2 regions of the Anaeromassilibacillus sp. Marseille-P3371 genome follow, and region 2 is predicted to be linked to the other one. Evidence: predicted binding sites of a transcription regulator. Region 2 holds the regulator's gene; the other holds the start of a gene.
The links. Region 2 encodes NrdR, which represses ribonucleotide reductase genes. Its sites were predicted from a motif close to CACNANATNTNGTG; they were not measured.
Positions count from the first base shown of each region.

Region 1: a site for NrdR is predicted at 1,607-1,620, ahead of B9Y59_RS01545 (anaerobic ribonucleoside triphosphate reductase). Genes of this name have one in related genera too.

Region 1 covers NZ_LT835157.1:524,470-540,254, forward strand. The annotation lists partial or broken gene B9Y59_RS01535 (hypothetical protein) at 1-730, shown strand, start outside; gene B9Y59_RS01540 (pentapeptide repeat-containing protein) at 746-1,357, shown strand; gene B9Y59_RS01545 (anaerobic ribonucleoside triphosphate reductase) at 1,823-4,123, shown strand; gene nrdD (anaerobic ribonucleoside-triphosphate reductase) at 4,180-4,344, shown strand; gene nrdG (anaerobic ribonucleoside-triphosphate reductase activating protein) at 4,325-4,834, shown strand; gene B9Y59_RS01555 (hypothetical protein) at 4,923-5,705, shown strand; gene B9Y59_RS01560 (hypothetical protein) at 5,711-6,031, shown strand; gene B9Y59_RS01565 (hypothetical protein) at 6,076-6,528, shown strand; gene B9Y59_RS01570 (YheV family putative zinc ribbon protein) at 6,752-7,357, shown strand; gene B9Y59_RS01575 (TrpB-like pyridoxal phosphate-dependent enzyme) at 7,493-8,908, opposite strand; T-box leader at 8,955-9,201, opposite strand; gene B9Y59_RS01580 (enhanced serine sensitivity protein SseB C-terminal domain-containing protein) at 9,387-10,163, shown strand; gene B9Y59_RS01585 (DNA-3-methyladenine glycosylase family protein) at 10,164-10,958, shown strand; gene fba (class II fructose-1,6-bisphosphate aldolase) at 11,192-12,130, shown strand; gene B9Y59_RS01595 (elongation factor G) at 12,760-14,826, shown strand; gene B9Y59_RS01600 (hypothetical protein) at 15,125-15,652, shown strand; gene B9Y59_RS01605 (hypothetical protein) at 15,714-15,785, shown strand, end outside.
Region 2 covers NZ_LT835157.1:1,170,196-1,185,980, forward strand. The annotation lists gene B9Y59_RS03965 (M56 family metallopeptidase) at 1-699, shown strand, start outside; gene B9Y59_RS03970 (DUF1294 domain-containing protein) at 891-1,169, opposite strand; gene B9Y59_RS03975 (zinc-ribbon domain-containing protein) at 1,166-1,534, opposite strand; gene B9Y59_RS03980 (glycoside hydrolase family 10-like protein) at 1,749-3,041, shown strand; gene mtaB (tRNA (N(6)-L-threonylcarbamoyladenosine(37)-C(2))-methylthiotransferase MtaB) at 3,038-4,336, opposite strand; gene B9Y59_RS03990 (HPr family phosphocarrier protein) at 4,434-4,673, shown strand; gene B9Y59_RS03995 (ABC-F family ATP-binding cassette domain-containing protein) at 4,726-6,618, opposite strand; gene B9Y59_RS04000 (hypothetical protein) at 6,714-7,151, opposite strand; gene B9Y59_RS04005 (sugar phosphate isomerase/epimerase family protein) at 7,411-8,193, shown strand; gene nrdR (transcriptional regulator NrdR) at 8,298-8,762, shown strand; gene B9Y59_RS04015 (helix-turn-helix domain-containing protein) at 9,130-9,336, opposite strand; gene B9Y59_RS04025 (DUF4363 family protein) at 10,300-10,680, opposite strand; gene B9Y59_RS04030 (DUF421 domain-containing protein) at 10,677-11,360, opposite strand; gene B9Y59_RS04035 (spore germination protein) at 11,505-12,980, shown strand; gene B9Y59_RS04040 (GerAB/ArcD/ProY family transporter) at 12,977-14,095, shown strand; gene B9Y59_RS04045 (Ger(x)C family spore germination protein) at 14,092-15,228, shown strand; gene mtnN (5'-methylthioadenosine/S-adenosylhomocysteine nucleosidase) at 15,382-15,785, shown strand, end outside.

The DNA.
Region 1 (15,785 bases), 650 kb from region 2:
GTGCGCGACAGGCGGCCCTCTGAGCGACTTGTTTGATCAAATCATCAAGAGCCACCACGATATGCTCCCAAAGATTGAAAACCTCAGCTATGAGGATGACAAAGGAGTCGTCGGTTGGGTATCGGGCCGCCGGATTCTGGTCGGAAACCGGGATTTAATCAAGGCGTACGGCATTGAGCCTCCGTCAAGGGATTACGAAGAAAAGTATTTGCTGGGCGGCAAACAGGTGGTATACTTGGCTTCGGGCGGAGATCTGGTTGCAATGTTTGTTCTCTCCTATAATTCGGACCGCCGCCGTGCGGCCGAGCTTCGCCGGATGGAGGACAACGGTATCAGCTTGATTGTGCGCACCTGTGACCCAAACATCACTCCACGCTTGCTGGCGCAGGTGTTTGATCTGGATGAACACGGTGTTCGCGTGTTGCCAGAACGCTTGGGCAAAGAATACATGGACCTGGTCGAGGAGCCGGATGAGCGTGTCGATGCTCTGTTGGCAACCAAAGGGCGTCCAACCGCTATGATGCGTATGCTGACGGCCTGTGTGCGGCAGCGCAGCAATATCTCTGTAGCGATTGCCCTACAGACCGTGGCGGTGGTTTTAGGTTTTCTGCTGGTGGCATTTCTGGCCTGTTATTCGGGCCTCAAACAACTCAGTACAGCCGCTCTGCTATTATTTGAACTGTTCTGGCTGGTAGCAGTGCTGATCGTTCCACGGCTACGCAAGCCTTGACCGGAGGAGAACACCATGGAACTTGCATTGACGGCCAAACAATATGAGGGGCAGGACCTGGGCGATGTGGATTTTGCGGACCGGGAACTGCGCGGTGTGCGCTTTGTCAACTGCCGGTTTTACGGGGCGGCGATGAGTGGGTTGTTCACACGGGACTGTGCCTTTTTGAACTGCATTTTTTCGTTTGCCGCTTTGAATGGAAGCGTCCATATCGCTACCTTGTTCCAAAACTGTACGTTTAACGGGGCCAGTTTGTTTAGCGCAGAAATGAAGGACTGTAAGTGCAGTGGCAGCAGTTTTGCCGGCGCCAATCTAACAGGTTTCACGCTCCACGGCGGAAATTTTTCGGATACTGTCTTTGATGGCTGTGACCTGCGCATGATGGACCTACAAGGAATCTGCTTCTCTCATGCATTTTTTCAAGGCGCCAACTTGGAAAAAGCGGATCTACGCGGCTGTGACTGTTCACATGCCGTATTTGCAGATGCTTTTTTGAAAGGAACGGATCTGCGCGGCGCCAAATTAAACGGTGTGGATGTGCGGAGGATGCGTTTCCAGAACACCCGAATCGATTTGGAGCAGGCGGTTCAGTTTGCGGAAAGTTTGGGATGCACACTATCCGGTTGACCAAAAGCACACAGGGAGGCCCTAGAACTCCTTTTGTATGGTTGGCGGATCGCAATTCCGGTGCTCCTAGCAGGAATGTTTAAAAAATTTTTTGGTACAAAATGGGAACAAATTATACAGAATGGAATCGACGCGCGGAGAGCAAGAACGGCTTCTTCCGCGCGTTTCCGGCGATTTGGGCCCTTTTTAGATGGGTGTTTTCAGCAAATACGACATCTAGTATTTGTCAGACTATATGTTGACATGAACCCCAATATGTAGTAAAATGCAATCCTGGTAAAAGGAGCTTGTAAATACAAATAAACGATGCGGGCAGAATAAAGCCAAAGAGAGCTGCTGGTAAGCGCACGGTGCAAAAAGTTTTTTGTACCCTTTGTGAAAAGGAAAAGCCGGCATCGGTCAGAAAGATTCCCCAGCGGACCGGAGAGCCGCCCGGGATATTCCCGCTGGATGTCGAAAGAGAGGATGGAAGCTGTGGCACTTCAAATAAAAAAGAGAAACGGCGTTGTGGTCGAGTTCAATGCCCAAAAGATTCGCAATGCCATTTTTAAAGCCAATGTTGCGGTTACCGATGAAGGAATGACCGGTGCAGCGTTGGATCAGTTGACGAAAAAGGTTGCAGATGCATTTGCAGACAACGTGATCCCCACGGTAGAGGATGTACAGGACAAAGTGGAAGAGATGTTGATTGCGGCAGATTATGCTAAGACTGCAAAGGCGTACATCTTGTACCGCGCGGAGCATGCAAAGATTCGTCAGGCTGAAGGAGACCTGATGGATATTTATAAAGAGTTGACTTTTCGGGATGCGCGTGACGTGGACATCAAGCGCGAGAATGCAAACATTGATACCGATACAGCCATGGGAACCATGCTCAAGTATGGCTCTGAGGGCTCCAAGTACTTTATCAACAATTATGTACTGCCAAAGGATATTGCATCAGCGCACATCAACGGCGATATCCACATCCATGACGAAGATTTTTATATGCTGACAGAAACCTGCTGTCAGATTGATCTGCTCAAGCTTTTTAAGGGTGGATTTTGTACAGGGCACGGTTTCCTTCGGGAGCCGAACGACATCCGCAGTTATGCCGCGCTGGCGTGTATTGCAATTCAGGCCAATCAGAACGAAATGCACGGCGGACAGAGTATCCCCAATTTCGATTATTCCATGGCGCCGGGCGTTGCCAAGACCTTCCGCAAGGCGTACTATCGTGAACTGGCGAAATATCTCCATATCACAAAGGGAATGTCCATGAGCGATGCCAAGGCGTTGGCATCTACCGTTCAAAACGATCTGCCCGGCCCGGTAAAGCTCGGCAATACCGACGAATACGGCAAGGCGGTGATCGCTTATCTGCCGCGCCATCAACGGGAGAACGGCTTTGAAGAAATCACAGAAGCAGAGGCCCGTGAGGCGCATCAATATGCAGTGGAGGCGGCGACTACCAGCACAAATGATGCTACTTATCAGGCGATGGAAGCACTGGTGCACAATTTGAATACCATGCATTCCCGTGCAGGCGCCCAAGTGCCATTTTCCTCTTTGAACTACGGCACCGATACGTCCCCGGAGGCGCGTATGGTGATTCGAAACCTGTTGCTTGCCACAGACCGCGGCTTGGGCGACGGGGAAACCCCCATCTTCCCTGTGCAGATTTTTAAGGTGAAAGAGGGAATCAGTTACAACGAGGGAGATCCGAACTATGACCTCTTTAAACTGGCTTGCCGGGTAAGCGCAAAGCGGCTGTTCCCCAATTTCAGTTTCCTCGACGCGCCGTTCAACCTCCAGTATTACAAAGAAGGCGATTATGATACGGAGGTCTCCTATATGGGCTGCCGGACCCGTGTGATGGGCAATGTGCATGACCGTACACATGAGACTACGTGTGGGCGCGGCAATCTGAGTTTTACTTCCATCAATCTGCCCCGCATCGGTATTGAAGCAAAGGGCGACATCAAGCGTTTTTACGAGCTGCTCGATAAGCGCATTGATCTGGTGATTCGCCAGCTGTTACACCGGTTCCAGATTCAGTGCAGCAAGAAGGTGTACAATTACCCCTTCCTGATGGGACAGGGGGTTTGGCTGGATTCGGATAAGCTGGGCCCGGAAGATAATATTGCAGAGGTGCTCAAGCACGGTACGCTCAGCATCGGGTTTATCGGCTTGGCTGAAACCTTGAAGGCCCTAACCGGAAAGCATCATGGGGAGAGCGAAGAATGCCAAAAACTTGGTCTGGAGATCGTCGGCTATATGCGCAAGCGTATGGATGACGAGAGCGAGAAACGCGGGTTGAATTTTACACTCTTGGCTACGCCTGCGGAAGGATTGTCCGGCCGTTTTGTCCGTATTGACAAAAAAAAGTATGGCATTATCCCTGGAATTACGGACCGCGAGTATTACACCAACAGTTTCCATATTCCGGTGTATTATCCGATCAATGCCTATCGAAAGATTCAGTTGGAAGCACCTTATCATGCGTTGACCAATGCAGGCCACATCAGTTATGTGGAATTGGATGGCGATACAGCGAAGAATGTGGATGCATTTGAGTCCATTATCCGCTGCATGAAGGAGGCCGGCATCGGGTACGGTTCGGTAAACCATCCGGTAGACCGTGACCCGATCTGTGGTTATACCGGCGTGATTGACGACGTTTGCCCGCGGTGTGGACGCCATGAAGGGGAAGGAATTTCCATGGAGAAGCTGGATGAGCTGCGCAAGCGCTATCCCGGCGTGCCACACTTTGCAGGAAAAACTTGAGTAAATGTTGATAGAACACATTTGGAATGAAAATAAATCTGAAAAGGAGTTTGATGATGATGGCAACGACTCATGTAACAGCAAATTTGGTCGGCGAGGGCGTCGGCTTTGAAAGAATCCGCAGGATTACCGGCTACTTGGTCGGCACGATGGACCGGTTCAACGATGCGAAGCGCGCGGAAGAACACGACCGTGTGAAGCATGGCCTCTCTAAGAATTAGCGGTATTGTACCGGAGTCGATTGTGGATGGAAAGGGCATCCGCTATGTGATCTTTACACAGGGATGCCCACACCACTGCCCCGGTTGCCATAACCCACAGACACATGATTTTTTCGGCGGCCGTATGGTGGACACGGACGACCTTCTGGAGGAGCTGCGGGAGAACCCGCTGTTAAAAGGGGTGACCTTCAGCGGAGGAGAGCCTTTTTGTCAACCGGCGCCGTTGGCGGAGCTGGCGCGTAAAATCCACGCGTGCGGCCTGGACGTGACCGTCTATACGGGGTACACCTATGAGCAATTGATCGACCAGCACAATCCGGATACGGATGAACTGCTTCGGCAGGCGGATGTTTTGATTGACGGCCGCTACGAGCAGGACAAGCGCGACTTGACGCTCCGCTTCCGCGGGAGCAGCAACCAGCGTGTGATCGACATGAACCGCACCCGCGCAGAGGGGCGGGTTGTTGTAGAGCAATTGGATGAAGAATAAAAAAAGAGCCGCTTTGCGGTCCCAAATGCGGGAACGGAGGGCGGCTCTTTTTGTGTCATTTTTGTAATATATGAAATAAATAGAATTATTGAAAAATAGAGAATATTATTATAAAATATATTTGAAAAGAAAATTTAAAATTAAAAAATTTATTCTAGCGCGCAGAAAAGCTTTTATTAAAGGCCTAATAAAAATAATAGTGAACTTTAAAATGAAAAGGGCGATTAAACGGACTTTTGCAATAATATGTGTAACTATAGTGGTACTTGCATGCAACTTTTCAGCTCTAACAAAAGCCAAAATTGATTCAGATGATGGTTTACAAATCCGGTATAAACAATTAACACAATATGTTGAAGATTTTTTAGATTTAGAAGAAGGAAAGTTATCTCAACCTTATGAACTTTATGACATAAATGACGAAGTTAACGCATTGCTTTTTACTATTAAAGATGGTGGCTATAGTATCATTCATATTGACAACTATGATGTTCCTGAATATTCATTCGAAAGCAATACCTATTATAAATTGGATGGAAGCAAACTGTATTACGATGGCCCTTTAAACGATTATCAGCAGGTAGCCAATAACGAATTAGAGAACGCTCTGACGAAATCTGTTGTTTCAAAATGGGTTTTAGAGTCAACTGAATGGTATGGAATTCCATCATCTTATATTGAAACGAAGGCTGTTACACGTGTAGCTAGGGTAACACAGACAATATCGAGAATATTGCCAAATTACTCCTACAATCCAGATGGCAGATGCGGCGCTGTAGCTGTTTCTATGTGGCTAAGATATGATAATATTATTATGATATGCGATATATACCAAGTGATTTGGAAACAAGTGATGGAAAGAAATTCATAATCGATATGACTGACCTTATTCCGTTACATGCTATTCTTGGTACTGTATTAAGCGGACTTAGAGAACATTTAGATGAGCAGGGACTAAATGGTGCGGATATTTCTATGGACAATCCCAGTATATCACTTGTAGCATCCTATGTTACAAGTGATAAACCTTTTATCCTCGGTGTAAGAGGACATGCTGAGCTGGGAGATCACTATGTCACTGGGTATGGCTATGAGTCGGCAGGCGGAAGCAATTACGCGATTGTGAATGACGGACATGGAGAAAGTGGCGTTAGGATCAATATGAATTCCAGTGGGATGCAACAGATGATTGGATAGTAGATCATAGAGAATCGAAAATAGTTTTATAAGGATCGCTTGATATGGTATTCGAGAAACTTAAAAACTCTAACAGGAAAAAAGCAATAGGAATTGTTATTGCTTTAGGAGTATTGTTTTGTATCTGGTTTTTTACAGGAAATACGACGATACAAGGGGATGCTGTCGACCGGCTGGTGATCTCTTCGATCCCACGGATGGATTTGCAGAAGGAGACGGAGAACCCGGAGGACATCCAGATGTTTGCCGGGCGCTGGAACCAGCTCCCCTGCTATCCGTCGCTCCCGCCGCTGGGCAACGGGACCATCGGATGGTTCCGGTTCCGCACAAGGGAAACCGGCAATGTCCACCGGGTATTTATCACCGGTTCCCACACAATCACTTTTGACAATCGGGCGTACTATACCCCGGTGGATTTGGGCCAGTGGTTTCCGGAGCTCTACCAATCCCTGGAGGATGTGCTGGAGGAGCCGTTTTCCTATGAGACTTTGTCATAAGCGAATGTTTCCATCGAATCCTTCCCGGACATGGAAGATCGAATCGAACCCGGTGGCAAGAAGAAGGGCTTTGAAGTGCACGATGTCGTTGTGAAAAAGATGCACATAAGGAAAAAACTTATAATGAGTGTGTTATTTTAAAGCTAGTAAATTTAAAGCTAATCAAGCGGAGAATGATTTGGCTTTTACCTTCGATGAAACCATTTGGATGGGAGGAAATCCGATGATCTGCATTCAAAACAAAAGAGGGACAGGCCGTGCGATTTTGTTGACCCTGTTTCTGGCGTTCCTTTTACCGGCGGGCGCCGCGCCGGCACAGGCGGCGGGCGGGACCAGCGTCTCAATGGATGGCAAAGATGTGAATTCCAGCACAGTGGTCGTTTTGCCAAAGGATGCAGCCGTAGCGTTTTCACTCAAGTTGAACGGAACTTATGGAAAGGGATATACCAGCGGGAATGGCACTGTGGCGCAGACCGGGACGGTGCAGCGGTTTGCCGACGGGCAGGCCGTCTATGCGGTCAAAGCGGTCGGGCAGCCGGGCGAGAGCGCGGGTCTGTACATCGACGGAGAAAAGATTTTGGAAATGAAAATTGCAGCGGGAGCGGTATGTCCCGCCTGCGGGGAGACGGACTGTGCGTTTGTCCAAGTGGAAGATGGAAGCTGGCGGACGGGCGGCGAACAACGGGACTGTGTACATTATGCCTATGGGAAAGATACCCGCGAGGCAATGGACGTATATAATATCTATACATGTTCCAAATGCGGGGCATCCCCCAAAATGCAAACCGGGATTGCACACCGGTGGATCTGCCATGGTTCACGTGGGTAATGTGATTTCCTTTCCACAGAATACCGGATAAGCCAAAAACGGAAAAACAGAAGCTGGAACCCAAAATGGATTCCAGCTTCTGTTTTTCTATCGGATTTCAGGTTAAAAAAGAAGGTTGTATACAATACCATCGGATTACCGGCGTGCCGGCGCGGGATCGCGGGCAGGTTCCGCTGGGCGGCCGGGAATCTTTGGAAGGGAATCGAAGCCCGGCTGCAAGTCAGCGTCGGTCGGGATGTAATCGGTCATGGTCTTCTCCATGTAGGAGGTATAAGCGGCCATATCGAAGTAGCCGGTCCCGGTCAAGCCGAACAGGATGGTCTTTTCCTCGCCGGTCTCCTTGCACTTGAGGGCCTCGTCGATCGCCACGCGGATGGCGTGGGAGGACTCCGGTGCGGGAAGGATGGTCTCCACGCGCGCAAACAGCATTGCCGCGTCGAATACCTTGGTCTGCTCGACGGAACGGGCTTCGTCGATCCAGCCGTCGTGGTAGAGTTTGGACACGATCGGGGACATGCCGTGGTAACGCAGACCGCCCGCATGGTTCGGAGAGGGGATGAACCCGCTGCCCAGGGTGTACATGCGCGCCAGCGGCGTGACCTTTCCGGTATCGCAATAGTCGTACGCATACAGGCCGCGGGTCAGGGACGGACAGGAGGCGGGCTCGACCGCGATGAAATACGGGTTCTTTTTGCCCAAAAGCTTATCTTGCATGAAGGGGGCGATCAAGCCGCCCAGGTTGGAACCGCCGCCAGCACAACCGATCACAATATCCGGGTACTCGCCGAGAATATCCATGGCCTTTTTGGCCTCCAGGCCGATGATGGACTGGTGCAATAGGACCTGGTTTAGAACCGAACCGAGCACATAGCGGCACCCCTGGGTCGTGGTGGCCACTTCGATTGCTTCGGAGATCGCACAACCCAAGCTTCCCGTCGTGTCTGGATTGTTTGCCAGGATAGCGCGGCCCACCTGGGTGGTGTCGCTTGGACTGGGGATAACATTTGCACCAAAGGTCTGCATAATCGCCTTGCGGTATGGCTTTTGATTATAAGAGCCCTTTACCATAAAGACGGTTAGTGGGATTCCGAAATATCCGCACGCTTCAGCAAGGGCGGTTCCCCACTGCCCGGCGCCGGTTTCCGTGGTCAAGCTGGTCATCCCCTGCTTTTTGGCATAGTAGGCCTGCGCGACCGCAGAATTCAACTTATGGCTGCCGGATGTGTTGTTCCCCTCAAACTTAAAGTAAATCTTTGCCGGTGTGCCAAGGTATTTTTCAAGGTCATAGGCGCGGTTCAGCGGGGAGGGCCGGTAGGCTTTATAGATGTTCAGCACTTCCTCGGGAATATCAAAATAGCGAGTCGTGCTGTCCATCTCCTGCGCCGCCAGTTCTTCGCAGAAAATCGGATAAAGCTCTGGGGTCTTGATCGGCTCAAAAGTTGCCGGGTTCAGCATTGGGTCGGGCTGATCCTTCATATCCGCGCGCAGATTGTACCATTGTGTGGGGATTTGCTCCTCTGTTAAATTAAATCTGTGTGGAATCTTTGCCATGGTCGTTTCCTCCTTTGTTCAGATAAACAAAAAAGCCCTTGCCCCTCTCAGGGACAAGAGCATTTACTCCTGCGGTACCACCCGGATTGCGTTTTCACGCCGCTTGTTCCGCACACTTCCATGTGCGCTCCCTTGGTAACGGGTGGAGATCCCGTCGGAAGCTACTGGGAATTTCATCCGTTCGCCCCGCCCTCATAAGCCCATTCCATAGACCGCTGCCCACCACAATCACACCACCTGTGGCTCTCTTTTGAGCGCTTTGCCTATGTACTCTCCTTACTCAACGGTTTCTTTTGTTGATTTCATTATAGAAATCGGAGGCGCGTTTGTCAAGAGAGAGATTCAAATATTTTTATTTTCCACTTAAATTTAACGCTTTATAGCAAATAATACAAAGAGAGCGTCGTGTTTTACTTGCAAAAATAGGAGTATAGGGATATAATCATACAAATACCAAATTTTTAGGAGGAACCAATTTATGCAGCTTAACCAACCTGTTCAAAATCCTGCGTTTATCAGCAAGCTCAAGCAGTTTGATTCAAATAAAACAAGGAAAGACGAACTGGAACTCATCGAAGAAATGCGCAAAATGCGCTACATCACCCCGGTGACCTTGACCGGAAAATCCGAAGATGGAACGCCCAACCAGCAGACCCAGGTCAAGTTCCGGGCCGCGACTACCACAAAGGGCGAGAGCTTTTTTGCTATGTTCTCTGATATGGACGAGCTTAAAAAGTGGGCAGCGGATGCAGAGGACACGATGACCCTCGATTTCTCCGAATTGCGCACGCTGGTACATGGCCAGAAAGGCCAGGTGGCGGGTTTTGTAGTCAATCCATCGACGCAGAACTTGGTGATCCGCACCAACACCATGGAGCAGATCGCCCATCCGCTTCAGCAGCGTCCGATCAGCCCCGACATGGTTGTGCTGTCCAAGCCCGATCCATATCCGACAGAACTGGTAAAGGCGCTCTGCGATTTCTTTAAAACTCGCAACGAAGTGCTCAGCGCATGGCTGTTCACAGCGAACTACAAGGCCAACGCCACCGAGCCGCATCATCTGGTAATTGTCAGCCTCACCCAGGGGGTACAGCAGGAAGAACTCTTTAAGGCGACCATCGACGCTTGCCATAAGGCAATGAAGGCGGGAGAATTCCTGGATCTGATGCCGTCGAGCGGAAAGTTTGGCAAAGAGGCAATCGAAGACAAAAAGCCGTTCTATCGCAAAGGAATCACGGTTGAACCGGAGGCTTAAATGTCCGTTCTGCGCGATTTTGATTTAACAGCGACTTTGGAATGTGGACAGTGCTTTCGCTGGGACAGACAACCGGATGGCTCCTATCGGGGAATTGCTGGAGGGCGTTTACTCTGCATAGCGGAGAACCACACAGAGGAGGCCGAGAAAGATCCGTTTTGGCGCGTCTATTTTGACTTGGACCGCGATTACGCGGCCATTCGGGATGAACTGGCACAGGTTGATCCGGTTTTGGCAAAAGCAGCAGCTTTTGCCCCTGGTATCCGTATTTTGCAGCAAGATCCGTGGGAGGCGCTCTGTTCGTTTATTATTTCACAAAACAATAATATTCCTCGAATCAAGGGGATTGTCGCGCGCCTTTGCCAGGCGTTCGGCGAGAAGACGGCGTCCGGTATTTTGTGTTTCCCAAGGCCGGATCGTCTTGCCCGCGAGAACGAGGAAGCACTCGCGTGCCTGCGCTGTGGATTCCGGGCACGGTACATACTCGATGCAGCACGAAAAGTGGCGGGTGGACAGATCGACTTGGAGAGCCTTCGGACCCAACCGCTTACAAAAGCGCGTGAACAGCTGATGACCATCGTGGGGGTTGGCCCAAAGGTGGCGGACTGTGCTCTGCTTTATGGACTGCACCGGCTGGATGCTTTCCCCATGGATGTATGGATGAAGCGCGCTATGAAGGAATGGTTTCCGGGCAAACAACCGGAGGACTTTGGTCCGTACGCTGGAATTGCACAGCAATATCTATTTCACTACATTCGTACAACTGCCTCGGGGGAGCGGTCTGTGAGTGCGTAAGAGAGGGAAAAGGCAATCGTCGATTTCAGGCACAGGTGGGGTTTTCGCCTGTGCCTTTTTGCATGAAATAACTTTTTGGACGTTCACGAAGGATGTAATAGGAGGGGGCTTTTATTTGGTTAGCCTCTGCTTATAATCTCACCCATTCTCTGCTTGCTTTTTTGCCAAAAGGTATTTCTTTTTTGTAGAATGTGCGGTATAATAAAGGCATCTAAAAGATAGGAGTGATTCCAATGGCATTGGTAAATACCAAGGAAATGTTCAAAAAGGCATACGACGGTGGCTATGCGATCGGCGCGTTCAATATTAACGATATGGAAATCATCCAGGGCATTATGAGCGCCTGTGCGGAGCTGAAGGCCCCTGTGATTTTGCAGGTTTCTTCCAGCGCCCGTAAATATGCGCATCCGGCTTATCTGGTAAAGATGGTCGAAGCTGCTGTCAAGGAGAATCCGGACATTCCGGTTGCTCTGCATTTGGACCACGGCCCGTCCTTTGAGATGTGCAAGGCTTGCATCGACGACGGCTTCACTTCCGTTATGTATGACGGTTCCGCAAAGCCCTATGAGGAGAATGTGGAAGAAGCTCGCAGAGTGGTAGAGTATGCACACAAGTACAACGTCACGGTAGAAGCCGAGCTGGGCAAGCTCGCCGGCGTTGAGGACGACGTCAAGGTAGAAGACGACAAAGCACAGTTTACGGACCCGGACGAGGTTCAGGATTTTGTAACACGGACAGGCGTGGACTCCCTTGCGATTGCAATTGGTACGAGCCACGGTGCTTACAAGTTTAAACCCGGCCAGAAGCCGAAGCTGCGCCTTGATATTCTTGAAGAAGTTTCCAACCGCCTGCCGGGCTTCCCGATCGTACTGCACGGCGCCTCCTCTGTCCTCCCGGAGTTTGTGCAGATGGTCAATCAGTTCGGTGGCCAGATGCCCGATGCAATCGGCATCCCGGAAGAGATGTTGCGTGAAGCGGCAGCAAAGGCTGTCTGCAAGATCAACGTGGACTCCGACCTCCGTCTTGCAATGACTGCGACGGTTCGCAAGTATTTTGCAGAGAATCCGTCCCACTTTGACCCCCGCCAGTATCTGGGCGTTGCGCGTGACGCAATTCAGGGCCTTGTGGAGCATAAGATTAAGACGGTTCTCGGCTGCGAGGGCAAAGCATAATTGTAATACTTCTCAATGAAATCTGTAGAGGGTGTCCCAAAAGTCATGAAATGACGGAAGGATACCCTCATTTTTTTGAAACTCAAATATTTTTCCAAACAGAAAACAGAAAGAGGATGTCCCTCTCCTATGAATCTAAAATTCATAGTTTTGGGACACCCTCTTTTTGATTAGGCACCGGAAAAGCAAGAAAAAAGCCACCAGCTAAACTTGTGAACAGCTCCAGCTTGTGCGGACCGTACAAAAAGCCCCTATGTAGGAAATATTGTGTTTTAAACGGAGAGACGTCGCGCAAGCGGCGCCTCTCCCGTCTTTAACTGGATGCGCTCGTGTTGTTGCTTTTTGTTGCATTCTGCGCATAAGAGGAAATGGCCTCGTATGGAAAGACGGTTCTTTCCGGGGGAATCCTCCTATTTTCGCACATTTAGCCGAAGCAAAGAACGCCGTTTGTGTAAAATATACAGAGACATATGTGGAATTTATAACTTTTGGAGAAAAACTTTTGCGTTCTACTCGGTTTATTTTTGCTTTTTGGCTTGTAATGTTTGTGAGAATACGATATAATTGTTATTAATTTGATTGAACAATTGTAAAGTTGTACCAATCAACCCCTGAAAGGAGTTTTTAAGGTGAAATTGTACAATGCAAAAGATATTCTGAACATTGCAATCGCGGGGCATAGCGGAGCGGGAAAGACTTCCATCGCGGAGGCGATGCTTTATCTTTCCGGTGCTACAGACCGTTTTGGTAAGGTTGGCGAAGGGAATACCGTATGCGATTATGACCCGGAAGAAATCAGAAGAAAGACAACCGTCAGCGCGGCAGTTGCCCCGTTGGAGTGGAGAAATCATAAGATCAACCTATTGGACGCCCCCGGCCTGTTCGATTTTGAAGGCGCAATGTGTGAAGCCGTGCGCGCAGCAGATTCGGTTTTGATCGCAGTCTCCGGCAAGGATGGCGTCAACGTGGGTACAGAAAAGGCAGTGGCAGCGGCGGATTCCCGCGGGTTGGCGAAGATTTTCTTTGTCAACGGCCTGTGTGATGAGAGCGCACGTTTCTATCGTGTGTTTGAGGATCTAAAGGCCAGCTTTGGCCCCTCGGTCTGTCCGGTAGTTGTCCCATACATTGAAGATGGAAAAGCGAACATATACATCAATATTTTGGAATATAAAGCATACGACTACTCCAACGGAAAACCCGTCGAAGTGGCAATGCCTCCCATGGGTGACCGTCTGGAGGGCCTGCGCACAGCAATCTATGAAGCAGTGGCGGAAACCAGCGACGAGATGTTTGAAAAGTACTTCTCCGGCGAACCGTTTACGCCGGAAGAGGTCATCGTTGGTGTCAGCAAAGGTGTCAAATCCGGCGCCATCTCTCCGGTGTTTTGTGGCGACGCGCTCCTGATGCGCGGCATGGAGCAGTTCCTGGATGGCTTGACCTGGTTGGCGCCCTCGGCGCTTGAAAAGAGCGGCGAGCTTGCAGCGGATATCGACGGCAATCCGGTTGAGCTCTCCGTCAATCCGGACGGGGCAACCGCAGCCATCGTCTTTAAGACCATCGCAGACCCGTTTGTCGGAAAGATGTCCTTCCTCAAGACCATCTCCGGCAAGGTTGCCACGGATGCACAGCTGATGAACATGCGTACAGGTAATATCGAGCGCATTGGCAAGACGGTCATGATGCGCGGTAAAAAGCAGGAGGAAATGAGCTGCATTGCAGCCGGAGACATCGGTGCGGTGCTCAAGCTGGGGAACGTCTCCACAGGCGATACGCTGTGTTCCCCGACGCGCAAGGTCACATTGGATGGAATTACCTATCCGGTTCCGACGCTTTCCATGGCGATTATGCCCAAGAAAAAGGGCGAGGAAGATAAAGTCGCCCAGGGTCTATTCCGCCTGATAGAAGAAGACCCGGTTATTAAATTTGAGAACAATGCAGAAACCCATCAGATGGTTATCAGCGGTTTGGGCGAGCAGCACTTGGATGTGATCGTCTCGAAACTCCGGACAAAATTCGGGGTAGAGGTCACATTGGAGCAGCCTCGCGTGCCGTACCGTGAAACCATCCGCAAAAAGGTTCAGGTGCAGGGCCGCCACAAAAAGCAGACGGGTGGCCACGGCCAGTTCGGCGATGTTTGGATCGAGTTTGAACCCTGCGACAGCGAAGGGTTGGAGTTTGGCGAGCGCGTTGTAGGCGGTTCTGTTCCGAAAGGGTACTTCCCAGCGGTCGAGAAGGGCTTGCAGGATTGTATCGCTCATGGCCCATTGGCTGGTTATCCAGTGGTAGGCTTGCGTGCGACGCTGTACGATGGCTCATACCATCCGGTGGATTCTTCGGAAATGGCATTTAAGACAGCGGCTTCGCTCGCTTATAAGGCGGGTATGCCGCAGGCAGGCCCGGTTCTACTAGAACCGATCGGTACTCTGCGCGCAACCGTCCCGGACGCCAACATGGGCGACATCATGGGCGAAGTCAACAAACGCCGCGGGCGTGTGTTAGGTATGGAACCCGCAGGCCCTGGCAAACAGACCGTTGAGGCAGAGGTTCCGGTGGCGGAGATGCACGATTTCTGTACGTTTGTCCGCCAGGTTACACAAGGACGCGGCAGCTATACGTTTGATTTTACCCGTTATGAAGAAGCGCCTGCCCAGGTGGCCCAAAAGGTGATTGAGCAGGCAAAGGCGGATGCAGAATAAAGATGATACCATGTTTCCCAAAAGGGACCCTGTGAAGTGAAAGTCTGCCCTCTGGACGGATGGTTCGTATTTTTACAGAAGGTTTGCTTTGATGGGAAAAACGAAGGCGTGTTATGACAAATACAGGCAGTTGTGCTGGTTTTGGCGGCCAGCTCAACTGCCTTATTTTTTGCCCAAATTTAACATAGAAAAAATATCCTTTTAACGGAGGCCTACTATGCTATATATCGGAAACAGATCCAGCTGTTCGCAGAGAAGGAACGGCTTTATACAATTGGCTTTCGAAAGGTTGTTTACAATGGAAGAGAAAAAGACAAGCGCCCATAAAAAAGGGCTTTTCATCGCCGTGGGGATTTTATGCATGCTCCTACTGATGGGAGCTGGCGTGTTTACTGGAATGCACTATCAGGAATGGATGGACGCCCGCTATGCGGAAGCAGAGCGAGTTACACCTGAACTGGACGATGCCGCTCAGGATTGGACGGGCGCCGCGCCGCCGAGCAAAAACGGAGAACAGCAGGGCATCAAAATTCCAGGATACGCCTCAATTTCCATTCCAGCAGGGGAAACAGATGCAAAAATTCTGCTTTTAAATCCGGAGGAAAACCCGTGCTATTTTTCCTTTGAACTGATTCTGGACGAGACCGGTGAATCGCTATTCACCTCTAAGATGGTGGAGCCCGGAAAGGCCATTCAGGAGGAAACACTCTCCCGCGCCCTAGAAGCGGGGGAATACGATGCAACTATTAAAATCAGCACCTATTCCTTGGATACCAATACCCAAATGAATGGCGCCAATGTAAAAACCAAACTTTTGGTGGGATGATGTTTACTTTTATCCACTTGTGGGATATTTGTATAGATGACAAAAAATGGAGGAAACAATCATGAAAAAAACGTTGGCTTTTTGTCTAGCGGCTATGATGGCCGTGGGGATGACGACTTCTGCCTTTGCGGCG
Region 2 (15,785 bases):
ATGACATATAAAAAACAGTCGCACAAATTGGTTATGGTTTCTGTGTTATTGGCAGTCTGTTTGCTTTTTGGTGCCGTTTGTGTAGGCTCATATACATCATCGGCGCCTAATTCTGTGCAACAAATACCGACTGATGTCGTTACCCCTAGTGCCAACAACATTACCGGAACACAGACTCAGACAACTCCTTTAGAAGTAGCGAAAAACCCAGCAATCATTGAGGAAATGGAAATGCGGTATTATGAGGACGACGATCCGGACGGTAGATGGCCTTATCTCCACTGGATCATTACCAACAATTCAGATAAGACAATAACCGATTACGAAATGGCCTGTCTTGCATATGACAAAGACGGAAATCCATTAGAACTTATTTGGCAACAAATTGCATTGACAGATGGAAACAAGGTTACTGGATTTACATCTCAAAGTGACGAATCATATGAATGGATCATTACAGAAGCGGAAAAACCATTACTACCGGGTGAAAAAGAAGATTTGAATGGTGGCTGGTCTTTATGGGATGGATGGAACCAGTCGGACGGATCCCATGAAGTAGCTTATGTGCTGGCGTGTATGAAGCAAATCACCTTTGATGACGGGACTGTATGGGAAAACCCGGAGTATCAGAATTGGTTGTCAACATATAAGGCACAAAGTATAGCGCCGGAAATCCTTCATACTTTTTATGGTGCATAATATTCCCATTGGTGATCTCAATGAAAGCGGTGGTTTTATTGGGCACCGCGATTGTACTGTTAATCAAGCGAATCGATAAGATAAAATGAGCCATTGGACGTCGAAAGAACATCGGCGTCCAATGGCTCTATTTTGGCAATTATCAATTATAAAGAGGATTGTTCATGATTTCTGCTACAAAGACGTTCACTTCAATAAAAAGGGACATATCGAATGACTAGAAAAAATATTACCAATTGCCCCACAAAGATCGCCGGAATTCCCCACATGAATTTGCGGTGTTGCGTCTTATGATGGATCAAACGCATGGTTATATACATTCCCAGGGAACCGCCGAGGATGGATACCCACAAAAGCGTCGCTTCTGGGACACGCCAATGATGTTGTTGGGCAGCGTGTTTGTCGCGGATTGTCAAAATGATAGCAATCAAATTGATGAAAACCAAATAGCATATAAAACCATATCTCATGGCTTTCCTCCTAAAAAAGTGCCACACTGGGGGCAGTACCGGCTGTTCCACTCCACATTGCATCCACAGTACGGACAACAATGCCGCCCATTTTGCCGCACAAAACGAAGTGTAGTAGGATCTGCCTGGGCATGTGGTTCCCGCTCTAGGCGCCGCCCTTCCTCCTTCGAAAGCTCATAGATGGAGCCACAATAGGGACAGGTCAAAAAATATCGCCTTCGAAATCGAAACAGCGGGATGAAAAAAAGTGTGAACTGATGGAAACTACAGGTGAGAATAGCCCGTACAGTTCCACAGCAGGGAAGTGTACAACACCGAATACCGAGATCGCGCAAACCGCTGACAACACCAAAAATAAAAAACATCCGCCACACCTCTTTTTCACCGCGCAAAATGCTATAGCTGTATCCTACATGATTTGCGCGTTTCTGTCAAACGCTTTGGAGTACAATGAAAATCGGAAGCGGTAGACCCCTTTCGGATGCGCCTCTGATTTTTATTCCTGCCTTTAATGATGAGGACTACACAATCCGGCAAGTTGTGCATCCGAACCTTTAAAAGAGAAAGGATGAACAATCGATGGTAATCAAGCTCTTTCACCGCCATAGCCTACTGGTGTGCATTGGACTTTTGGCAGGGGTTGTAGCTCTTTGCATGGCGGTCAACTTTTTTGGCAAAAAGGAGGATGTTCCAGCACAATCCCCTATGGGGCAGTCAAGTCATGTTTCAGACCTTCAAGAGACTTCCTCTTCATCAGAAATCCCAGTAGAGCCCGCCTCAAAAGATGAAATGCGTGCAGTATGGGTTCCTTATATGAGCTTGGATATGAGCAAAGAGGTGGACAAAAGCGCCCAAGCCTTTCAAAAAAAATTTGACGCCATTGTAGAAGAAGCAAAACAGTGTGGAATGAATGCACTGGTTGTCCATGTGCGTCCATTTGGAGACGCCTTGTATCCATCGCAATATTATCCATGGTCACATATTGTAGGCGGCACCCAGGGGAGGGACCCCGGTTATGATCCATTGGAATACATGGTGGAAGCTACACACAAGGCCGGGATGGAATTCCACGCGTGGCTCAACCCGATGCGTATTCAGTCCGGCGGAGATACTCCTTCGACGTTAGCTGAGAACAACAACTACAATGTTTGGCAAGGGGATTCCAGTAAAGCAGGCTGGACAGTTCAAACGGCATCGGGTAAATATTACAACCCTGCTTATCCAGAAGTCCGAAAACTGGTGGCAGATGGTGCAAAGGAGATTGTAGAACATTACGATGTCGATGGCATTCAGTTTGATGACTACTTCTATCCCTCAGAGGACCCAGCATTTGATGAAACAGCGTATAATGCTTATGTGGAATCCGTCTCCACTGGTGGAAAACCCCTGTCTCTGTTGGAATGGCGTCGGGCAAATGTGAATGCAATGGTATCCCTTACATATAGTGAAATCAAGGGAGTAAATCCGGACGTACAGTTTGGAATCTCACCGCAGGCCAATGTTTCAAATGATCTGAAAATGGGCGCGGACGTAGAAGCCTGGTGTTCGGTGCGCGGGTATGTGGATTATATCTGCCCGCAACTTTATGTCAATTTTGAGAATCCCGTACTTCCGTACGATGTAGCCGCAGAGCAATGGCGCGAGATGACAACCGCTTCCAATGTAAAATTGTATTTTGGATTGGCAGTGTATAAAGCTGGTTCAGATGCGGACGAAGGGACATGGAAAAAAGCGGACAATATCCTGGCACAGCAGGTTTCTCTAGGGCGCCAAGTGGAGTGCGATGGATTTATGTTCTATAGCTGGGAATATTTGAATCACGATCAGACCAAAGAAGAGGTTGAAAATGTCATGAAACAATTCGCCGGTTAAATCCCCTCAGTAAGCTTTCCATAACAACAGTCCCGATCGGCTTCGGTCAACCGGACGGGGAGAATTTGGCCTCGAAGATCTTTTGCGCTGGAAACCCTGACTGGAGTATAGTTGGCGGTGTAACCATCGTAGACATTTACAGCGGTCTCCTGTTCGAAAAGCACGGGTGCGATGCATCCCAACTGCTTCTCGAAAAAGGCTTCTTTCGTTTGCTGGGTGACAGCAATCATTTGCCGGCTGCGTTCTTCCTTAACTCGTTGCGTGATTTGATGGGGCGCATCGTTGGCCCTTGTGCCGGGACGCCGCGAGTAGGCGAATACATGCGCCTTTGCAAAACCGATTTCCCTTGCAAAGGCCAGGGACTGGGAAAATTCTTCCTCCGTTTCCCCGGGAAAACCAACCATAATGTCCGTTGTAATGGAACAATCGGGAAAAGCTGCCCGCAAATTTTGCACGATCGTTCGATATTCCGCTGTGGTGTAGTGGCGATTCATGCGTCGAAGGGTGGCATCACAGCCGCTTTGTAGGGAGAGATGAAACTGTGGGCAAAGTTTTTTCTGTTTGGCCAGGCGGGCGATTACGTCCGCACTGAGTTGCTCCGGTTCAAGGGAACCAAGGCGTACCCGTGCAATTCCATCCGGCTCGCATGCAGTTTCTACAGCATCGCAGAGATGCAATCCCAATTCCTGTCCGTAAGCGGAAAGATTGATGCCGGTTAAAACAATCTCCCGGTATCCGTTGGCAGCGATTTGGGCAACCTCTTCACGCAGTTCTTCCAAGGGTTTGGAACGTACTCGGCCACGAGCATAAGGAATAATACAATAGGAGCAAAAACGATTGCATCCATCTTCGATTTTAATAAATGCACGGGTACGTTCAAAGAAATGCTCGACCTGCATTTTTTCAAAGGTTGCGGTGTTTTCATGCGGAACAATATCCACAATGCGCTGACGCGAAGAGAGATATTGTAGAATATCTGGAACCAGTGCATGGCGGTTGGAATTCCCAAGAACAACGTCCGCATCGGTCAGCTGCGCAGCTAGCTCTGGAAAAGCCTGCGGCATACAGCCAGTCAGTACGATCACTGCGTTGGGATTTCCGCGCCGAGTGCGGTGTAGCGTTTGGCGAACCTTGTGATCGCTCGTCGAAGTGACTGTACAAGAGTTGATGAGCACAACATCGCTTTCTACTGTACTGTCGCATGCAGTAAAGCCAGCGCTGGCCAGCTGTTCCAACATAGCCTGCGATTCATATTGATTTACTTTACATCCCAGGGTGATGACGCTTACTTTCATTTTATCGCTCCTAAAAATTTACAAATTTTGTATTGACCGATCGGTATGTGTGCGATATGATGGAAAAATAGAGAATAAAAGAATGGAGGTTTTTGCGATGAAGCAGATACAAGTGATGCTGACCAGCATCGAAGAAGTCAAGAATTTTGTTTCCCTAACCAACAAATACCCGTTTCCTATCCAGATGACAACGGAAAAATATAAGATTGATGCAAAGTCCATTATGGGAGTGTTTAGTCTGGATCTTTCCAAACCGATCAACATTGTCGTGGAAAGCGATGCGCCGGAGGCACAGGACTTCTTGACACAGGCGGCACAGTTCCAGGCGCATTCTTAAAGGATATTGAAAAGCTCAGCCAACCGGCTGAGCTTTTTCTTATAAGGGAGCTCTATTCCCCCAATTTCTCACTCAAGGTACTCCATTCGAGAAATAGCTCATCATTTTTCACGCGCAATTCTTCCAATTTTTGCGCAAGCTCAATGGTAGCCTGATAATCGCTTGCTACTTCTGGATTCTCAAGTTCTGCCTCTGTGTTTGCAATGGCCTGTTCGGTTTCCTCAATCTGTGTTTCCAGGCGGCGCAAAGCCGCACGATCTTTGCGAATAGCAGCCTCCCGCTCTTTGCGAAGTTTATACGCGTTTACTTTCGGAGCGGCTTTTTGGGTTTCCTGAACGGCAGTAGCCTTGGCTTTTTCCAGATAACTGTCATAGTTTCCGATGTATTCCTTCACACCTGTTTCGTCTAAGAAATAGACGCGATCTGCTATTTTATTGATGAGATAGCGGTCGTGCGATACAATCAACAATGTGCCCTCGTAACTTTGCAAAGCGGTTTCAAGCGCTTCACAGGAACCGATGTCCAAATGGTTGGTCGGTTCGTCAAGAAGCAAAAAGTTATCGCGCGAGAGCATCAAACGAAGCAATAACACACGCGCACGTTCGCCGCCAGAGAGCGAGGCAACACTTTTGAATACATCTTCTCCTCTAAAGAGAAAGACTGCCAAAGCGTTTCGGATTTCTGTCTGCGTCATCTGAGGATAGCTATCCCATATTTCATCCAATACGTTCTTTTCGGGATGAAGACCTTCCTGAATCTGGTCGTAATATCCCGTCTCGATTCCTGCGCCAAAGCGAACTTCTCCCTTTGTGGGGTGATTTATCCCCAAAAGGGTCTTGAAAAGGGAGGTTTTTCCGCAACCATTGGGGCCGATTAAAAAAACCCGTTCTCCGCGGCGAATATGCATATTGACGTCTTGGAAGAGCTTTTTCTCTCCAAAAGAAAGGGACAAATTTTCCACCGAAAGCACATCATTGCCGCCACGCTGCCGGATTCCAAAATCAAAGTGGATGGATTCGACTTCTTCATCTGGACGCTCCAATGTACTTTCCAGTCGTTCGATCATCTTCAGTTTGCTTTCTGCTGTCTTGATATTCTTTTCCCGGTTCCACTGCCGCTGTTGTGCGACAATCCCTTCCAAACGGTGAATCTCGCGCGTTGTATTCTCATATTTGCGCTGGACCGCGAGGTTGTCCTCTTCCTTTTGGCGGAGATAATTGGTATAGTTCCCCTTATAGAGGGTTAGTTTGTGATTTTCCATCTCGAAGGTACGGTTTGTAATGCGGTCCAGAAAATATCGATCATGTGAGATAACGATAAATGCGCCTGAATAGGCGCGAAGAAAATCTTCCAGCCATTCCACGGATGGAATGTCCAGATGGTTGGTTGGCTCATCCAGAAGTAGGAGGTTGGCGCCACAGAGCAACATTTTAGCCAACTGCAATTTTGCTTTTTGGCCGCCACTCAGCACACCGATCGGCATTCCCATTTGCTCATCGTCAAAACCAAGGCCCAAAAGAGTAGAACGTGCCCGTGCCCGGCAGGTGAGCCCTCCCTGGCGGACAAATTGGTCGTTGAGGAGCGCTTGCCGGTCAATCAGTTCGTCGGAAGGATGTGCTTGCAATGCATGATTGATTTCTTCCAGTTCCTTTTCCATTGCCAGAAGGCTGGAAAAAACCGTGAGAACCTCACTGTATGCACTGCGTTCCAAATCGCGACAGACATGCTGCTCCATATAGCCCAACACGGTGGCGTTTGCCTGATAGATTTCGCCACGATCCGCGTCAATCTCCCCAGTTAGAATCTTAAACAGCGTTGTCTTTCCTGAACCATTGACGCCCACCAAACCGACACGGTCATTTTCCTGGATTTCAAAGGAGGCGTTTTGAAATACTAAATCGGTTCCATAGGATTTATTCAAATTGCTTGCACTCAGCAAAGCCATGGAAATTCTCCTTTTGCAGGCCAGGTGGCCTGGCCATAAAAATAGGGAACGCCAATGGGCGTTCCCTACCATTATAAAGAATTCAAAGCGTGAAATCAAGATAGATGCTGCTTTAATACTTCAATCGATTTCTGCTGTCCACGAATAAATTCTTCTGCAAGTTTTTTTGCGCCGGCATCGGCTTCATCGAGCTGATTGAGTTTTTTGGTCATATCTACAATTCCCATAGTTGTCCCATTGATCATCATTTCAGCAATATGAGTTGGAGAGGAATCCATAAGCGTATTCATTTGAACGGAACCCCAGAGCATCGCTTTTTTCATGGCGGATTCGGGGTCCGGGGTTTCTCCGGCCTCTGCCAGCATGCGTTCTGTTTTGACCGCAAGGCCTTTGTAAGTCTGACGCTGCCGTTCAATCTCTTCGCGAAGGCCTTCGTCCTTTACTTTGGGAGTGACCAGATTGGCCGCCTCGATCCCCATATGAGAAGCCTGATATAACTCTTTTAAAAGTTGAACATTTTGATTTTGTACCATCGTTTTATGCCGCCTTTCTTTTTTTCATTAGTATGTGCGGACTTCTATACGATTAACCTGGCTTTTTTGAAGGACGAATGGTATAATAAACATCGCAGTGTAAGCATAGGCTGACAAAATATGAACGGGTATTTTTAGTTGACCAATCCTTTAAGGAATCAAAATTAGATGAAAAATTACTTTATATTTTCGAAGGATACAGTAGTTTCTTGTAAAGTATGGCTCATAGTTAGCAGTAGGAAGATGAGGTGTATCAATCATGCGAATGGGAATTTCCACGGCCTGTTTATATCCGTTGGAATTGGAACGTTCCTTTCAGACATTGCTTTCAATGGATTTCCGGTTGTTTGAAGTGTTTTTAAATACCTTTTCAGAGTTTACGCCAAATTACCTGCGTGAATTGCGAACAATGGCAGATGTTTATGGGGCAGAGATCAAGTCGGTACATCCGTTTACATCTGGTTATGAAGGCTTTTTGTTATTTTCCGAATATGAACGGCGTTTTCAGGATAGTTTGGAGTTTTATAAGCATTATTTTGAAGCAGCAAACTACTTGGGGGCATCCATCGTTGTGCTACATGGCCAGCGGGACTATGCCAGCGCCAACATTTCGGAATCGACCTATTTTGAGCGATATGCAGCCCTTTTCGAACTGGGGCAGAGCTATGGTATCACAGTAGCGCAGGAGAATGTCAATAAATTCCGCAGTGAGTCGCCAGGATTTATCCGCCGGATGCGCGACTATCTTGGAGAGGAATGTGCCTTTGTCATCGATTTGAAACAGGCTGTGCGGGCAGGGCAAGACCCTTTCACGATGTGTGAAGCCATGGGAGAACGGATCATCCATGTGCACATCAACGACAACGCACCCGGCTATGACTGTTTGCTTCCCGGACGGGGGACGGTTGATTTCCAGCGGTTTCGCAATCTATTGCTGGAGTTTCATTACCAAGGCGATCTGATTATCGAGGTTTATCGGAAAAATTTTTCAAACCTTACAGAGTTACAGGAAGCGAGAGAAATTGTCCAACAGCTGACATGAAGGAAAAATACACCATATTCGTATAAAACGGCTTGCATTTTTTCTTACAAATATGCTACAATTTGATAAAACCATACAAAATTTGTTGTGGAGGGGTTATAGCTGTGAAATGTCCGTATTGTGGTTATGATGAAAGTAAAGTGATCGATTCTCGCCCTACGGACGAAGGAGAACGCATTCGGCGGCGTAGGGAATGTTTAAAATGTGGCAAACGTTTTACGACCTATGAGGTGATTGAAACGGTTCCCATCATTGTGATTAAAAAGGATAAATCCCGTGAAAGTTTTGACCGCAATAAATTGTTGAATGGTCTTCTACGTGCTTGTGAGAAACGACCGGTTTCCATCGATACTTTGGAACGGCTGGTGGATGAGATCGAGGGGAGTTTACAAAATTCATTGGATCGAGAGGTTCCATCCAGCTTGATTGGAAAATATGCGATGGAAAAGCTAAAAAATATTGATGAAGTAGCTTATGTACGCTTTGCTTCTGTGTACCGGGAATTTAAAGATATTGCAACATTCAAGGAAGAACTGGATCGCATGTTAAAAGCGCGTAGAGCACCATGAAAAATCAAAAAGGATGGCGCTTTTCGGTAGCTACTCAAGTATCAACAAACGGATAAAAGGGTAGCAGCCATACAGAGTGCAAAGAAAGACGGGTAAGAAGTAATTGCTTGTTGCCTGCCTTTTCTTTCCTGTTACGCAATAGAAGCCGATTTTTAAGGGTAGACAAAAAACTTACTCTGTTATTTTAACGTTCTGAATCCCCCATAAATCAAAGGAAAATCAATCTCTACTGCGTAACAATCCCATAATAAATTGAGGGCGAAAGCAGTTTACTGATTTCGTTCTCTTGACATCCCAAAAGCAAAGACACAAAAGCTGTCAAGGGCATGAGTTTACCCTTGATAGCTTTTTCTGTTTTTGCTACCTCCTATCGGTTGAAGCGAAACTTCAATAAGGCTTCAATCGGTTTAGCCTTTAATCTGTCCTGTATATCATCGTTGATATGATGCCCTTGATAGGTTGACAGATATTTGATACGTTCGGCATAGCGCTGCAATACTGCGTCTACCTCTTCCACTTCTCCGTCAAGGGCTTTTTCGATTACCTCAAAGGGTATCAGCTTCTTATTCCTCATGCTCGGTTTTCTCCTATTCCTTTCTTAGCCATTTTGATACCACCAACTTCTAGTAATTTGCTGTGCTTCTGTTGTGCCCATGCATGTTCCCAACTTTTTCGTCCGTATAGCCAAGAAAAAAGTAGGACAATGTGTCTTTGCACCGGAAATCTGCATAATGTGTTTGCTAATCTTCTGCTTACCGTCATAACTTCTTGTCCTTGCACGACAAAGGCGGTCAGTTTATCGCACGATTAAAGTAGTTGTCTGTTGTAAAAGGTTTAAAAGGTGTTTCAGACATTAGATAATCAAAAGATACTTCCTGCTTCTGCTTCCGTCCAAAATCCCGATATGCGCTAAATGCTGCTTTGCAGAGAACGACTTTACAAAAGGCGGGAAACATATTCTCGATCGCTCCTTATATTCTGCGGAATAGTTCATTTTCACCTTTTCTTCTCAGTAGGGAGGTAAGGAAGTGTTGCCCCCGAAATAAATATAGGGAAATACACAATATAGGCAATCCCACTTGCACTTCTTGTGTTTTTAGCAATTCCCCAAACGAATAGAGCGATTTTTCAACATCATAAAGAAAATTGTTGTTGGGAAAAGGGCTTTCTGCGATTCGATATTTTGAGGAGCCATCTTGCGCGAAGTATGTTGAAGCCCACCCGTCAGAACCTATCTTGAACAAATGATATGCAAAAGATACAAGCAAGAAAATCCGCGCTGTGATAAAGGAAAAAGGGGAACCGTGGGAACACCTCTGCACCAATTCGTCCTAGGTCGTAAATTTTTGTAGTGTTTTTCATGGTTTTCTCAATTCCAGTTTTGATGCTGTTTGTAAGTGAAATCAATGCATAAATATATAAAAATAGAATGCATTATCGGTGATATTTATAAATATTAGAAAAAAGACTGTCTTGCTGATAAATATACAGCAGGACAGTCCTTTTTAGGATAGGATGAAAAAGAAAGGAGGAAGAACTACAAAATATTCTCTAAAATAGGCATTTCGGCCTCTCTCAAGCTGGCAATTTGTGCGGCAGTACGAGCACACTCGGAACTGAACGCATCCACGGCTCCATGTTGTAACAGTGGGGATAAAGATGCAAGGGATAGATCGATTTCTTCTAAACGTGTGTGCTGAATATATGTGGACAGAATCCGATGGAATTTCTTCCAATGGGTTTGTGCTTCATTACTCAACTCTTGCGCGCGGACAAGATTGCCTTCCTCTGCGGCGGTATAAGCTTCCTGTAACGTGTGATTCAATTCATCCGATAGGCTCATGGTTGTGCTCAATCCCCAGGTACAGAGGGCAAGCAGAATCACTAATATAATTGCTGCGGCCCAGAGCCGTCTCATGATACCGCCTCCTTTTCTTTCGGAATGATATTGTAATCTCCTTTTGTGTTGGCTGTCATGATGAACACATCTTCCAGCTTGATATTCTTGGCGTGAAGAATACCAAGAATCCATTCGGAACTTTTATTACAGAGTTTGGTCGCAAATTCAGAGATAACTCCATCGCTGATCACTACGGTTTCAATCCCCGTATTTGGGAGGGCGACTCCCATCATGCCGGCGGTTGGCGTCTCCTTGTCCGGCTTTTTGATTACACTAAGCTTGCCGTTCGTTTCGATGATGGCATAAGCAACATCCTCCAAGCTGAAAACACTTTTTTGACGAAGCTGCTCGCCTAAATCTTCCGTAGACATACGCAGGCGTTTCATCTCTGATTGAATCAACCGTCCATCGCTAATAACAACAATCGGCCTTCCACAGACCAAGCGACGGAATTTTGGAATCTTAAGCATGAGAACAGAGACGGCAATTTCACACATCACCAACACTGCAATGGGGATAAAACCACTCACCAATGGTTGACCGGTATCCTGCATAGGAATTGCCGCAATGTCGGAGATCAGGAGGGTTACCACCAGCTCGCTGGTCTGTAGTTCACTGATCTGGCGTTTGCCCATAAGCCTCACTGCTATAATAATCACTATGTATAGCAGCAGGGTACGAATAAGAGAAATAATCATTGCAATGCCACCATTCTCTCGAAGTTTTGTTTCCATATTCAGTATGGACTGATTCAAACGATTTATGCGAAGCATTTGGCCAAAGGATTCTCATGCATAAATAGAAGCAAGTTTGGCAAAGTTAACCGTGATGAGGTGATTGCGATGATGACAGCTTCTCTAAAAGAAAACTTATCCTATTTTAATCAGCAGTTTGATGGAAGCGCTGACTTTATTGTGCGCCAATTTCAAATCACCGGAACAGATGCGGCTCTTCTTACCTTGGAAGGGATGGTCAATAAGCAGGTGATTGTACAAGGAATCATGAATCCAATCATGCATGCAACCATACTGGACCAAGACCCGGTCAAAAAATTTGAGTACATTCGTGACAATACATTGGCGACAGTGGATCAGGCAGAGGTGGACACATACGACGCTGCGATGCAGAAATTGATGAATGGTTTCGCTCTGCTTGCAATCGACGGATGTATCCGTATGATGGCTTTTAGTGTACAGGGTTTTTCCTTCCGAGGGATATCCGAACCACAGAACGAAGTGACGCAACGTGGATCACGGGAGGGATTTGTAGAACCGTTTTTGATCAATATGTCCATGATCCGCAGGAGAATGCACACCCCAAAACTCAAATTTGAGATATTTACGGTGGGAAAAGAAAGCAAAACCAATATCTGTCTGTGCTATCTGCGGGATTCAGTGTCTCCAGGAGTTCTTAGCAAGGTACGAAAGCGATTAAACGATCTACAGATCGATACGGTGTTGGCTGCGGGGTATATTTCTCCACAGCTGGTACGGCGAAACAGCCATTTTATTTTCAGCGGAGTCGGACTGTCGGAGCGGCCGGACACAGTATGCGGAAAGATCAATGAGGGCCGAGTGGCGATTATTATCGATGGAACTCCCAATGTTCTAATCGTTCCACATCTGTTCATCGAAAATTTTCAGAGCTTTGATGACTATGCATTCCGTCCTTTTTACGCCACATTTACTCGTTGGTTAAAGTTTTTTTCGTTCTTTTTGGCGGTATTTTTACCGGGATTTTATGTTTCCGCAACAACGTTCCACCCAGAATTGCTTCCAGAAGCGTTGATGCTCAAGATCGCGCAGTCCGAAGCAACAACCCCTTTCCCTGTGATGTTGGAAGCGATTGTAATCCATTTTCTCTATGAGATTATGCGTGAAGCTGGTTTACGTGTACCGCAACCGCTCAGCAATGCAGTAAGTATTGTTGGCGCACTGGTCATCGGGGAAACGGCGGTGACCTCCGGCCTAGTAGGGGCTCCTACCTTGATGGTGATTGCATTGACGGCTACAGCATCCTACGTAACGCCCAACCTCTACGGACCGGTTACGATTATGCGTTTCATATTCATTATAGTAGGCGGTACTCTGGGCTTCTGGGGATTGGCGTTGTGTCTGATGGTATTGTTGGTCAACATTTGTGCGGAGATGGTCTATCGGATTCCATACAGCGCTCCGATCTCACCTTTCCATCTTCGCAGTATGCGCGACGTCCTTATCCGCGCGAGCTGGCGTGTTCTTGCCAGGGATGTTGAAATGGTACAAAACATGCCCGGTTCCGAAATCAAAAATTCAGATCAAAAAGGGAAGCAACTATGATGCAGAAACGATATTGTATCAGTGCAGGACAGCTCTTTGCCATCTTATTTGTCAATCGAAGTGTAATTATGCTTACGCATAACACTTTGTTAGGTGGTGGAGAGAATATGATGGATAATATTCTTTCCGCCCTGTTGGCGTTAGGACTGAATTTTGTCCTGATTCTTCCGCTTTATTTTTTGCATCGCCGGAATCCACAGGAAAATATTTTGGACAGCGGAGAACGGCTGGTAGGAAAGCCGGGATTAATTCTGCTGGCCGTATTTTACGGGCTATACTTCATGGCGATCGACAGCTATTATCTCTCCTTTTTCCAGATTTTTTTAAACAATATCATGGAACCGCTGATGCCGGTTTGGTTGATCGCCTTGACGTTTATCGCAGTAGTGTGCTATGCGGCATATCAAGGGATTGAAGCCGTAGCGCGCACCGCGGGTTTTGCATTGGCAATTATCGTTATCGGGATGGTATGGATCGGCGTGGCCTTACTGCCCAAAATTCAGATGATTAACTATGATCCCTTTCTATATAATGGCCCTAAGCAGACGATCGTTGGAACAACACTTTTTCTGGCACGCAGCACAGGATTTACCACGATGGCCCTGTTGCTTCCGCGGGTAAATGGAAAGAAAAAACTAAAGTTTTGCATTTGGAATGTTAGCATCTATGGTTTGATGATTTTCCTACTGTTGGGAATGATTGGCGTAGGGGGAAGTTACCTGAAGAACCAGTTGTTCCCGGTCTATACAGCCGCCTCTCTGGCGGATGCAGGTGTATTAGAGCGTCTGGATGTGGTATTCATCACCATCTGGGTTGCAGGGCTTTTTATCCAGATGTCTACAGATGCCTATCTGTTTATGGCATGCTTGCGAAAAGTAGCCAATAAGAAAGTTAGCCGGATTGCTTTGCCTATAGCTGCTTCACTGGTAGCAATTCTTTCAATAACTGTGACACGATCGTTGCCGTTACAAAAAATCTTTTATGGGGTTCCTCTTCTGTTTACAATCACGGTTACAGCAGCGGTTGGGATACCATTGGTTCTATTACTGATTGATTTGGTACGGAAAAAGAAAAGAATTCCTGCAAAAACGCAGGAAGGGGAGGGAGAAGCGTGAAAAAGTCCATTATACGGACAGCGGTGGTGGTTCTCATGCTGACATCGTTCCTCTTCCTACAGGGATGTAGTTATCAAGTACAATTAAGTCAACGTTCACTGATACAGGGAATCGGTATTGACTATGAATCTGGGACGTACCGGGCAACCGTCCAAGTAACACAGGTGAGCAATCAGGAAGAGAATGTGGTAACCATTATAAAGGGCGAGGGAGATTCCGCAATGGATGCACTCAATGCGGTTACGCTGTTTAATGGGAAAAAACCGCTGTATAGTCACAGTTTGATCCTAGTGTTGGGACGCAGCTGTGCAGAAGAAGGGCTCAGCCATGTGATGGACTTTTTTATCCGTTATCCGGAGTCCCATCCTACGGTCAATATTTTAATGGCAGACCATCTTGCAGAAGAAATCCTCAGTACCAAACAAGAGGATGGCAAGTACATGCAGGCTCGTGATATTGCGGAACTTGCCAAGGGCGGGAGGTACAATGGGGAGACTGTTCAGACAGAGACTTTGGATGTCATCAATCAGCTGCGTGGCGAAGGGTCTTCTCCCTATCTTCCCATTGTCCGGCAAGAAGGCGAGGCGGTGGTTTCCAGTGGTACAGCAGTGTTTTCCGGAGATCAGCTGGTTGCAGATTTAGATGAGCGGGAAACCAGAGGCCTGTTGTTGTTAAATGGAAGATTGCGCAATGGGACTGCAGTGGTCGAGTCACCGGAGATTGGGCGGGTTACATTGGAGCTGGAAGAAGCAAAGACCCAAATTACGCCCCAAGTTGCAGGAGAAACTCTGCATTTTCTGATTGAGGTAAAAGGTGGCGCGACCATTGGCGCAGCAGATATGCCGAGTGGCAGGTCGTTGGATAATAAAATGTATGAAGAGGTAGGAGAACTCCTGGAAGAGCAGCTCAAGCAGAACTGCGAAGAGGTCATTGCTGCATGCATACAGGAAAATCACAGCGATATCTTCAATTTTGGCCGTCGTGTGTATCAAACGTATCCAAGCTATTGGAAACAACATGGGACAAATTGGAATGAAGAAATGGCTGAAGCAGGTTATGAAGTGCATGTAGAAATTCAACTACGGCGTGGCGGACAAGAGATTACCGGACTACAGAGTGATGTGAATATGTAAAGGGGACAAAGATTGTTGGGTACTTTCAAAATCCTTTTACCTTCATTGTCTCCGAAAAGATTTCGTCGATTTTACTGATTTGTATCTGTTGAAATACGTCAAATTGAATTGTATAATAAACCTAACACATTTCAATTTGTGAGGGTAGTAGTCGTGAAAGTTGGAATCGTATGTGCTGGAGATGTAGAGCTTGAGCCATTCTTGCCAATATTAAACGTTTGTAAAGTGACTGAAAGGGCCATGCTGAGGTTCTATGAAGGACAGGTAGAAGGAATCAAAGTTGTTGCTTTGTTTTCGGGGGTATGTAAGGTAAATGCCGCCATAGCGTCACAAATTTTAATAGACCTATTCGGTGTAAATATGATTATTAATTCTGGGACAGCGGGCGGAATGGATCCTAAACTTGAAATATTTGATACAGTGATTTCTACGGAAGTTTGCTACCATGATGTTGCCGCCGACATTTTGACGGAATTTCATCCTGGGATGAAGTCGATTTTTTTTGAAGCAGATCGTGAACTGATAGAACTAACTAAAGTTGCCGTCAAAAAATTACG